Paracoccus pantotrophus: one gene and its partner. The main gene of each other region encodes a partner of the protein of the gene in region 2 in a complex. Links are inferred from orthologs where the notes say so. Each region holds a gene or a part of one and is shown on either strand. Other genes may lie near its edges.

What was found. The genes of interacting proteins can lie anywhere in the genome.
Region 1: the proteins of ESD82_RS19810 (region 2) and xseA are in contact, whole or in part, in a cryo-EM structure (PDB 8TXR), measured with the Escherichia coli proteins. The link is inferred for Paracoccus pantotrophus from one-to-one orthologs.

Annotation. Positions count from the first base shown.
Region 1 is NZ_CP044423.1:968,957-973,749, forward strand. Bases 826-3,733 are described here. They hold xseA (exodeoxyribonuclease VII large subunit), read right to left. Parts: upstream 3,106-3,733; coding sequence 1,546-3,105; downstream 826-1,545. Other genes in these bases: ESD82_RS04665 (TetR/AcrR family transcriptional regulator), read left to right, coding at 826-1,093; ESD82_RS04670 (2Fe-2S iron-sulfur cluster-binding protein), read right to left, coding at 1,111-1,434; purD (phosphoribosylamine--glycine ligase), read left to right, coding at 3,214-3,733. Also shown: translational GTPase TypA, read left to right, coding at 1-361; more of ESD82_RS04665, read left to right, coding at 446-825; more of purD, read left to right, coding at 3,734-4,476. UniProt on the Escherichia coli protein: Bidirectionally degrades single-stranded DNA into large acid-insoluble oligonucleotides, which are then degraded further into small acid-soluble oligonucleotides.
Region 2 is NZ_CP044426.1:1,890,248-1,895,068, forward strand. The notes cover bases 548-3,483. They hold ESD82_RS19810 (exodeoxyribonuclease VII small subunit), read right to left. Parts: upstream 2,169-3,483; coding sequence 1,926-2,168; downstream 548-1,925. Other genes in these bases: dxs (1-deoxy-D-xylulose-5-phosphate synthase), read right to left, coding at 548-1,037; ESD82_RS19805 (polyprenyl synthetase family protein), read right to left, coding at 1,063-1,926; ESD82_RS19815 (histone deacetylase family protein), read right to left, coding at 2,165-3,082; mtaB (tRNA (N(6)-L-threonylcarbamoyladenosine(37)-C(2))-methylthiotransferase MtaB), read right to left, coding at 3,309-3,483. Outside these bases: more of dxs, read right to left, coding at 1-547; more of mtaB, read right to left, coding at 3,484-4,562; dapF (diaminopimelate epimerase), read right to left, coding at 4,568-4,821. UniProt on the Escherichia coli protein: Bidirectionally degrades single-stranded DNA into large acid-insoluble oligonucleotides, which are then degraded further into small acid-soluble oligonucleotides.

The DNA of each region.
Region 1 (4,793 bases), on a different replicon or contig from region 2:
CGTGCTGATTTCCATGGAGGACGGGGTTTCGGTGGCCTATGCGCTGTGGAACCTGGAAGAGCGCGGCAAGATGTTCATCGGCGCACAAGAGCAGGTCTATCAGGGCATGATCATCGGCGAGCATTCGCGCGACAACGACCTGGAAGTGAACCCGCTGAAGGGCAAGAAGCTGACCAACGTGCGTGCCTCGGGCACGGATGAGGCGGTGCGGCTGACCCCGCCGGTGCGCATGTCGCTGGAAGAGGCCATCGCCTATATCGACAATGACGAGCTGGTCGAGGTCACGCCCAAGAACATCCGCCTGCGCAAGCGTTACCTGGACCCGCACGAGCGCAAGCGCCAGTCCCGCGCCGAGGGTTGAGCTTCTTTCCGCCGCTTGGGATTACAGGCTTTCGCGGCGGAGAAACTCTGTTAGATTTGAAGCAAGTTGTCTCAGGAGCGGCTGATGGAAGGCCGGGGGAATATCTATCAAAGCTTGATCTTCGCCGCCCAGGAGCATCTGGAGGAAAGCGGCCGGCTGCCCTCTGACCTCGCCGAACTTGCCCCGCGCACCGCGGCGAGCGAGGAAGAGATCCGCAGCATGTTCAGTTCGATCGAGGAACTGCACGAGGGGCTGATCTATCACGCCGTCACCCTGCTCAACGATGCGCTGCGCGAGGGGGTGATCCAGGCCAATACCGCCGACCCGATCGAACAGATGCATTCGATCGCCCACAGCTATCTGGCTTGGGCCGAGGCGAATCCGACGCTGTTTCGGCTTCTGGTCGATAGGCTTTGCGGCCCGATCAAGCCCGGCAGCGCCTTGCATCGCTATACCAGCTCGATGCGCGACCTCTATCACCGCAAGCTGTCCGAGGCGCAGCGGCTCGGCATCCTGTCCCCGGACACCGACATCGACATCTCGACCATGATGCTGCATTGCCTGGTCAAGGGCGGCAACATGATGTTCCTGACGCGCAGCACCGATCCCTGGTTCGACGGCGATTCCCGCTCGACCCGCGAACTCGCCGAACGGATATTCGCCGAGTTCATGGGCAACCTGATCCGGGCCAATGCGCCCGCATCCGCGCCCGCCACCAGCGAAAAGGCCTGAGCGGGACGCGGCTGCGCTCAGATCTGGCGTTCGGGCAGGTTCACCACCAGCCCGTCGAGTTCCGGCGTCACCTTGATCTGGCAGGTCAGGCGCGAGCGCACCGGATCGGGCTGCCAGGCGAAGTCCAGCATGTCCTCTTCCATCGGATCCCTGGGCGGCAGCCGGTCCACCCATTCCGACGCCACATAGACATGGCAGGTCGAACAGGCGCAGGCGCCGCCGCAATCCGCATCGATGCCGGGTACGCCGTTGTCGCGCGCGCCCTCCATCACGGTCATGCCGGGTTTGACGTCGATTTCGTGGACGGTGCCGTTGTGCTCGATGTAAGTGATCTTGGCCATGGGTGCCTTCCTTGCGCTTCATGCCGCAGATAGGTCATCGCGCCGCAAGAGAAAAGCCCCGCCCGCGCGGCGGTTTTCCGCATCCTGCTGCGCGGCCCTGGGCCTGGCGCGCTAGAAAAGCGATTTCTGGCCCCGGGGCTCGCGCGGCTTGCGGGCGGGTTTTGCCGGGGGCGCGTCGGGGCGCGCCGTCAGTCGGCCGTCCAGGAACTCGATCTCGAAACGCGGGGCCTGCGCCGCCTCGGCCGCCTCGGTCAGCAGGCCCGCAGGACCATGCACGACGGCGAATCCGCGGCGCAGGGTCTCGCGATAGCCCAGCGTCTGGCGCAAGCGGTCCAGCCGCTCCAGCGCCTCGCGGCGGGGCGGCAGCATGCGCGCGGCGGCGGCGGCAAGCCTTGCAGCCATGCGCTCCAGCATGTCGCGGTCGCGGGCGGTCTGGCGCGCGGCATCGGCCAGCATCCGCGCGCGAGCCCGCTCCAATCGGCTGCCGAGCTCGGCCAGGCGCTCGGTCCGGCGCCGGCCCAGCCGCTCAAGGCAAAGCGGCAGCCGCTGCCCCTGCCCTTGCAACGCATCGCGCCGGCTGCGCAGCATGGTGCGCAGGGCCGACAGCGACAGCGGCAGCGCGTTCAGCCGGTCGCGGCGGGCGCGCACGAAACCGCGCAGCGCCGGCTCCAGCCGCTCGGCGAACAGGTCGAAACGTTGCCGGGCCGGGTCGGTCAGCGCCTGCGGCCGGCCAAGCGCGCGGCCCAGGTCGGCCAGCCGCTGGCGCCGGCGCTGGTTGCCCCCCTGGGCGGCGCGCATCATCCGGGCCCGGATCTCGGCCAGCCGGGCGGCCAGTTCGGCGCGCACCGGCACCGCCATCTCGGCCGCGGCGGTGGGCGTCGGCGCCCGGCGGTCCGCGGCGAAATCGATCAGCGTGGTATCGGTCTCGTGCCCCACGGCCGAGATCAGCGGAATCGCGCTGGCGGCGGCGGCACGGACCACGGCTTCCTCGTTGAAGCCCCAGAGATCCTCGAGGCTGCCGCCGCCGCGGGCGACGATGATCAGCTCGGGGCGCGGGATCGCCCCGCCCTGGGGCAGCGCGTTGAAGCCCTGGATCGCCGCGGCGACCTGCGGCGCGCAGCCCTCGCCCTGCACCGCCACCGGCCAGATCAGCACCCGCGTCGGAAAGCGGTCGCGCAGCCGGTGCAGGATGTCGCGGATCACCGCGCCCGAGGGCGAGGTCACGACGCCGATCACCCGCGGCAGATAGGGCAGCGGGCGCTTGCGCGATTCGTCGAACAGCCCTTCGGCCGCCAGCGCCTTGCGGCGCTTCTCCAGCATCATCATCAGCGCGCCGACGCCGGCGGGTTCGAGTTCCTCGACGATCAGCTGGTATTTCGACTGGCCGGGAAAGGTGGTCAGCCGGCCGGTGGCGATGACCTCGATCCCCTCCTCGGGGCGGGTCGAGAGGCGCGCGGCCTGCCCCTTCCAGGTCACGGCGGCGATCACAGCGCGGTCGTCCTTGAGGTCGAAGTAAAGGTGCCCGGACGAGGGGCGCGAGACGCGGCCGATCTCGCCGCGCACGCGGACGCGGCCGAACTCGCCCTCGAGCACGCGCTTCACCGCGCCCGAGATCTCGGAGACGGTGAATTCATGGGCGTTGCTGGCGGGCGTCTCTTCGAAAAGCTCCATGGCCCGGTTGTGGCGCGGGGCGCGGGCGGGATCAAGGGGTTTGGGGGATTGATCCGGCGCGGGGCAGTTCCTAGAAGTCGCCAGACATTCGCAAGGGGGCCTTTTCGCATGAACATCCTGATCCTCGGCAGCGGCGGGCGCGAACATGCGCTGGCCTGGGCGATCCGGCAGAATCCGAAATGCGACCGGCTGTTCGTCGCGCCGGGCAATGCCGGGATGGAGCCGCTGGCCCGGCTGGCGGAACTGGACATCCTGTCCGGCCCCGCCGTGATCGGCTTTTGCGAGGAGAACGCCATCGACCTGGTGGTGATCGGCCCCGAGGCGCCGCTGGCGGCCGGCGTCGCCGACGAATTGCGGGCGGCGGGGATCCTGGTCTTCGGCCCGTCCAGGGCGGCGGCGATGCTGGAGGCCTCGAAAAGCTTCACCAAGGCGGTCTGCGACGCCTGCGGCGCGCCGACCGCCGCCTGGGCGCGCTTCGATGCCGCCGAGCCGGCGCGGGCCTATATCCGCGCGCAGGGCGCGCCCATCGTCGTGAAGGCGGACGGGCTGGCCGCCGGCAAGGGCGTGACCGTCGCGATGACCGAGGCCGAGGCCGTCGCCGCCGTAGACGACGCCTTCGGCGGCGCCTTCGGCACGGCCGGGGCCGAGGTGGTGATCGAGGAGTTCATGGAGGGCGAGGAGGCGAGCTTCTTCGTCCTGTGCGACGGGACGGATTGTCTGCCGATCGGCACCGCCCAGGACCACAAGCGCGTGGGCGACGGCGATACCGGGCCGAATACCGGCGGCATGGGCGCCTATTCCCCGGCCCCGGTGCTGACCGAAGCCATCCAGGACCAGGTGATGGCCGAGATCGTGCGCCCCACCGTGGCCGAGATGGCGCGGCGCGGTACGCCGTTCCAGGGCGTGCTCTATGCTGGGCTGATGATCGAGGGCGGCCGGGCGCGGCTGGTGGAATACAATGTCCGCTTCGGCGACCCGGAATGCCAGGTGCTGATGATGCGGCTGGGCGCGCAGGCGCTGGACCTGATCCTGGCCTGCGCCGAGGGCCGGCTGGGCGAGATGGCGGTGAGCTGGGCCGACGACCACGCGCTCACCGTGGTGCTGGCCGCGAAGGGCTATCCCGGCGCCTATGAGAAGGGCAGCATGATCGGCGGGCTCGATGCGCTGCCCGAGGACAGTTTCCGCATGGTGTTTCACGCCGGAACCGCGCGGCGCGACGGGCAGATCGTCGCCACCGGCGGGCGCGTCCTGGCCGCGACCGGGCGCGGGGCGACGCTGGCCGAGGCGCATGCCCGCGCCTATGCGCTGGTCGACGGCATCGACTGGCCCGAGGGATTCTGCCGCCGCGACATCGGCTGGCGCGCGCTTTGAGACGCCGCGCCTGCGGCACGGGCGGATGGGTATTTGAAGAACGAAGAAGTCCCCGGGGCGGTGCGAGATGGCATCGCCCCGGCCGGTTCCAGGGCCGGGAAAAGTCCGGCGGGCGTATTTTTTGCCTTTTCAAGCCGGTGGCGCGGGTCTTATAGTCCGCGCCATGACTCGGATGCAGCAGATCATTGCCACGGCCCCGCACGCGCATGACGGCGCGCGCATTGCCGTGAACCACCGCGGTCTCCTTCTTCTTACGCTGCGCTGAGCGGGTCTCCGGGCCGCCGCTCAGTCAGGTTCGTGCCCGGACCCTATGCGAG
Region 2 (4,821 bases):
GCGACAATGCGGGCGTCGCGGCTGGCCTGATCGACCAGCGCACGGGCAAAGACCGAGGTATAGCTGGGTGCGTTCGATTTCGCCTTGGCCTGCGCGCCGGTGTGAACGTCGAATTTCGCCGTGGCATGGCCCTTGTCGGCGGCGCGCTCGGCCGGGCCGTAGCCCTTGCCCTTGCGGGTCACGACATGCAGCAGCACCGGCCCCGTCGCCCGCGCCTTGACCGTGCGCAGAAGCGGCAGAAGCTGGTCGAGGTCGTGGCCATCGACCGGGCCGATATAGGAAAACCCCAGTTCCTCGAACAGCGTGCCGCCGACGGTCATGCCCTTGAGCATCTCCTTGGCCCGCCGCGCCCCCTCTTGCAGGCTGGGCGGCAGGAAGCCGACCGCGCCCTTGGCGACGGCCTTGAGATCCTGGAACGGCCCCTCGGCGTAAAGCCGGGTCAGATAGCGCGACAGCGCCCCGGTGGGCGGCGCGATGGACATCTCGTTGTCGTTCAAGACCACGAACAGCCGCTTGCCCAGGTCGCCGGCATTGTTCAGCGCCTCGAAGGCCATGCCCGCGCTCATCGCGCCGTCGCCGATCACCGCGACGGCATCGCCCGGATCGCCGCCCAGTTCGCGCGCCATGGCAAAGCCCAGCGCCGCGCTGATCGAGGTCGAGCTGTGCCCGGCGCCGAACGGGTCATAGGCACTTTCCGAACGCTTGGTGAAACCGGAAAGCCCGCCCTCCATCCGCAGGGTGCGGATGCGGTCGCGGCGCCCGGTCAGGATCTTGTGCGGATAGCATTGATGGCCCACGTCCCAGATGATCTTGTCGCGCGGTGCGTCAAAGACCGCGTGCAGCGCCACGGTCAGTTCGACCACGCCCAGCCCGGCGCCCAGATGGCCGCCGGTGACGGAAACGGCGCTGACCGTCTCGGCCCGCAGCTCGTCGGCAAGCTGCCGCAGCTCGCGATCGGTCAGATCCTTGAGGTCGGACGGCAGGTGAACCCGGTCCAGGATCGGCGTCGCGGGGCGGTGGGAAGTTTCATCGGTCATGGCTTGCCCCTCTCCGGGCGGGCTGTCAGGCGTCGCGTTCGATAACGAAACGCGCGAGCTGCCGCAAGTTTCCTGCGCCCTCGCCATAGGCATCAAGGGCGGCTTCGGCATCTCGGACCAGCGCGCGCGCCTTGTCCCGCGCGCCCTCCAGCCCCAGCAGCGAGACGAAGGTCGCCTTGTTGGCGGCGCCGTCCTTGCCGGTGCGCTTGCCCGTCTCGGCCTCGGTGCCGGTCACGTCGAGAATGTCGTCCTGGATCTGGAAGGCCAGGCCCAGGTTGCGGGCATATTCCGCCAGCGGGCCGGGATCCTCGCCCGCCATGACCGCGCCGGCGGTGGCGGCGAACTGGATCAGCGCCCCGGTCTTGGCCTGCTGCAGCCGGGTGATGGCGGCAAGGTCCAAGGGCTCGGCGGCGGTCTCGGCGGCGATGTCCAGCGCCTGGCCCCAGACCATGCCGCGCCCGCCCGCCGCATCGGACAGGCCGCACACCAACGCCAGCCGCGCCTCGGGCGGGCCGACCAGCGGCTCGGTCAAAAGGCCAAAAGCCAGGCTTTGCAGCGCGTCGCCGGCCAGGATGGCGGTGGCCTCGGACCATTGCACATGCACGGTGGGCAGGCCGCGGCGCAGGTCGTCGTCGTCCATCGAGGGCAGATCGTCATGGACCAGGCTATAGGCATGCAGCGCCTCGACCGCCGCCGCGACCGGCAGCGATGCTGCGTCGGGCAAGCCGAACAGCCGCGCCGATTCCATGACCAGGAAGGCGCGGATGCGCTTGCCGCCGGTGCAGGCATAGCGCATGGCATCGGTCAGCTCGCCCTCGGGCAGGCCGGCCATGACCTCGTCCAGCGCGGCCTGGACCTGCGCCTTCACCTCGGCAAGGCGGTCCCGCATCACAGCCCCTCGGCCGGAACGGTCCCGTCGGGCTGGCCGTTGGCCGCCAAAGTGATCTTTTCCACCCGCTCCTCGGCCTCGCGCAGGCGCTTGTCGCAATGCGCCCGCAGGGCCGCACCGCGCTCGTAGAGCTTGATCGATTCCTCCAGCGTGGCCTCGCCATGCTCCAGACGGCCGACCGTCGCCTCCAGCTCTTTCATCGCCTCCTCGAAGGACATGTTCTCGATCTCGGTCCCGGTCACGCGGCAGTCTCCCTCAGCACATCGACATGGGCGCGCGCCGAGCGGCCCAGAGCGGCCAGATCATAACCGCCTTCCAGCGCCGATACCACCGGGGCCGAACACCCCGCCGCCGTGTCGCAGATCATCCGGGTGATGGCGGTGAAATCCGCCTCGCGCCACATCAGCGCGGCAAGGGGGTCGTCGGCATGGGCGTCGAACCCGGCCGAGACCAGCACCAGCTGCGGCCGCCAGGCCGCGACCCGGTCGCAGATCGCCCGCCAGGCCGCGCGCGCCTCGTCCCCGCCGCTGCCCGGCGCCAGCGGCATGTTGACGATCTGGCCATGCGCACCCCGCTCCGAGGCCGCGCCGGTGCCGGGATAAAGCGGCACCTGGTGGGTCGAGGCGAAGAACGCCCGCTTCTCGTCCCACAGCACGTCCTGGGTGCCGTTGCCGTGATGCACGTCGAAATCCAGCACCGCCACCCGGTCCAGCCCGTGATGGTCCAGCGCCCGCAGGGCGGCGATGGCGACCGAGGACAGGATGCAGAACCCCATGGCCTTCATGCGCTCGGCATGATGGCCCGGCGGGCGCATGGCGACGAAGGCATTGGGCGCCTCGCCCGCCAGCACCGCATCCACGGCGGCGCAGGCCCCGCCGGCGGCATGGCGCGCCGCCTCCAGGCTGCCCGGCGCCAGATAAGTGTCCGAATCGAGCATGCTCCAGCCCTCGGCCGGCAGCTTCCGCCGCAAAAGCGCCAGGTACCCGGCCGGATGGGCGCGCAGGATGTCCCTCTCCGCCGCCTCGGGCGCCTCGCGCCGCTCCAGGTCCATCCCCTCCAGCGCGGCCAACACGGCATCCAGCCGGGCCACCTGCTCGGGATGGCTGGGCGGCGTCACATGCGAAAAGCCCGAGGGATGCGTATAAAGCAAGGTCATCGGCCCAAGGATTATGGACAGCCGCCCCGCCCGGCAAGGAAATGTTCCGCAGCTTGCCGAAAATCCCGCCCCCGAACAGGGCAAATGCCCGCCAGGCCCGCACCCGCAATGGCGGCACCCCGCCCCGGCTTCTTTCTTGGTCAAATATCCTCGGGGGGAGTCCGGCGGCCGCAGGCCGGTGGACGGGGGGCAGACAGCCCCCGCGGCCACGCTGAAACGGCCGCCCTCAGGCCCTCAGCCGCTGCCCGTCATGGCCGGCGATGCGCAGCTCCACCAGCGTGCCCTCGGGCATGTCGCGGTCGAAGGCGACCTCGGTGAAATGCTCCGTCCGGCCCAGCCGCGGCCCCTCGGTCAGCACCATGCGCAGCGCGCCGAGCTCGGCCTCAAGATGCCGGGCCAGCGCCGCATCGCCCGCCGCCCGCAGCCGCGCCGCGCGCTCCCTGATCGCCGGGCCGGGCACGCGCGGCATCCGCGCCGCCGGCGTGCCCTTCCGCGCCGAATAGGGAAACACATGCAGGAAGGTCAGCCCGCAATCCTCGACCAGCTTCAGGCTGTTTTCAAACATCGCCTCGGTCTCGGTCGGGAAGCCGGCGATGATGTCGGCGCCGAAGACGATGCCGGGCCGCAGCTTGCGCGCCGCCTCGCAGAAACGGATGGCGTCGTCGCGCAGGTGGCGGCGCTTCATCCGCTTCAGGATCATGTCGTCGCCGGCCTGCAGCGACAGGTGCAGATGCGGCATCAGCCGCGGCTCGGTGGCGATGGCCAGCATCAGGTTTTCGTCCGCCTCGATCGAATCGATCGAGCTGATGCGCAGCCGCGGCAGATCCGGCACCAGCCGCAGGATACGCATGACCAGATCGCCCAGCCGCGGCTGCCCCGGCAGATCGGCGCCCCACGAGGTCAGGTCCACCCCGGTCAGCACCACCTCGTTGAAGCCGCGATCCCGCAGCCGCTTGATCTGGTCCACCACCACCCCCGCCGGCACCGAGCGCGAATTGCCCCTGCCGTAAGGAATGATGCAGAAGGTGCAGCGATGATCGCAGCCGTTCTGCACCTGCACATAGGCCCGATGCCGGCCGAAGCCGTCGATCAGGTGGCCCGCCGTCTCGCGCACCGACATGATGTCGTCGACCTGCACCCGCTCGGTCTCGCCGATCAGGTCGGGGGCCTGCATCGCGGCCCAGGTTGCCGGCTGCATCTTTTCGTGGTTGCCGATGACGCGGCTGACCTCGGCCATGGCGGCGAAGGTCTCGGGCTCGGTCTGGGCGGCGCAGCCGGTGACGATGACCGGGGCGCCGGGGTTCTCGCGCGCCAGCCGGCGGATCTCCTGCCGGGCCTTGCGCACCGCCTCGGCCGTCACCGCACAGGTGTTCACGATCACCGCGCCCTGCAGCCCGGCGGCCTCGGCCATCTCGCGCATGGCCTCGGTCTCATAGGCGTTCAGCCGGCAGCCGAGGGTGGCGAAAACCGGGGGCTTCAGATCCTTCATCCGCGCCAGACCCCGTCGAAGACATGCGCCGTCGGCCCGGTCATCCAGACCCCGTCCTCACGCCAGTCGATCTCCAGCTGCCCGCCCGGCACGTTGACCTTGACCCGCCGCCCGGTCAGCCCGCGCCGCGCCGCCGCCACCACCGCCGCGCATGAGCACGACCCCGAGGCCAGGGTGATGCCGGTGCCGCGTTCCCAGATGCGCAGCACGATCTCGTCCGGCGAGACGACCTGCACCAGCTCGACATTGG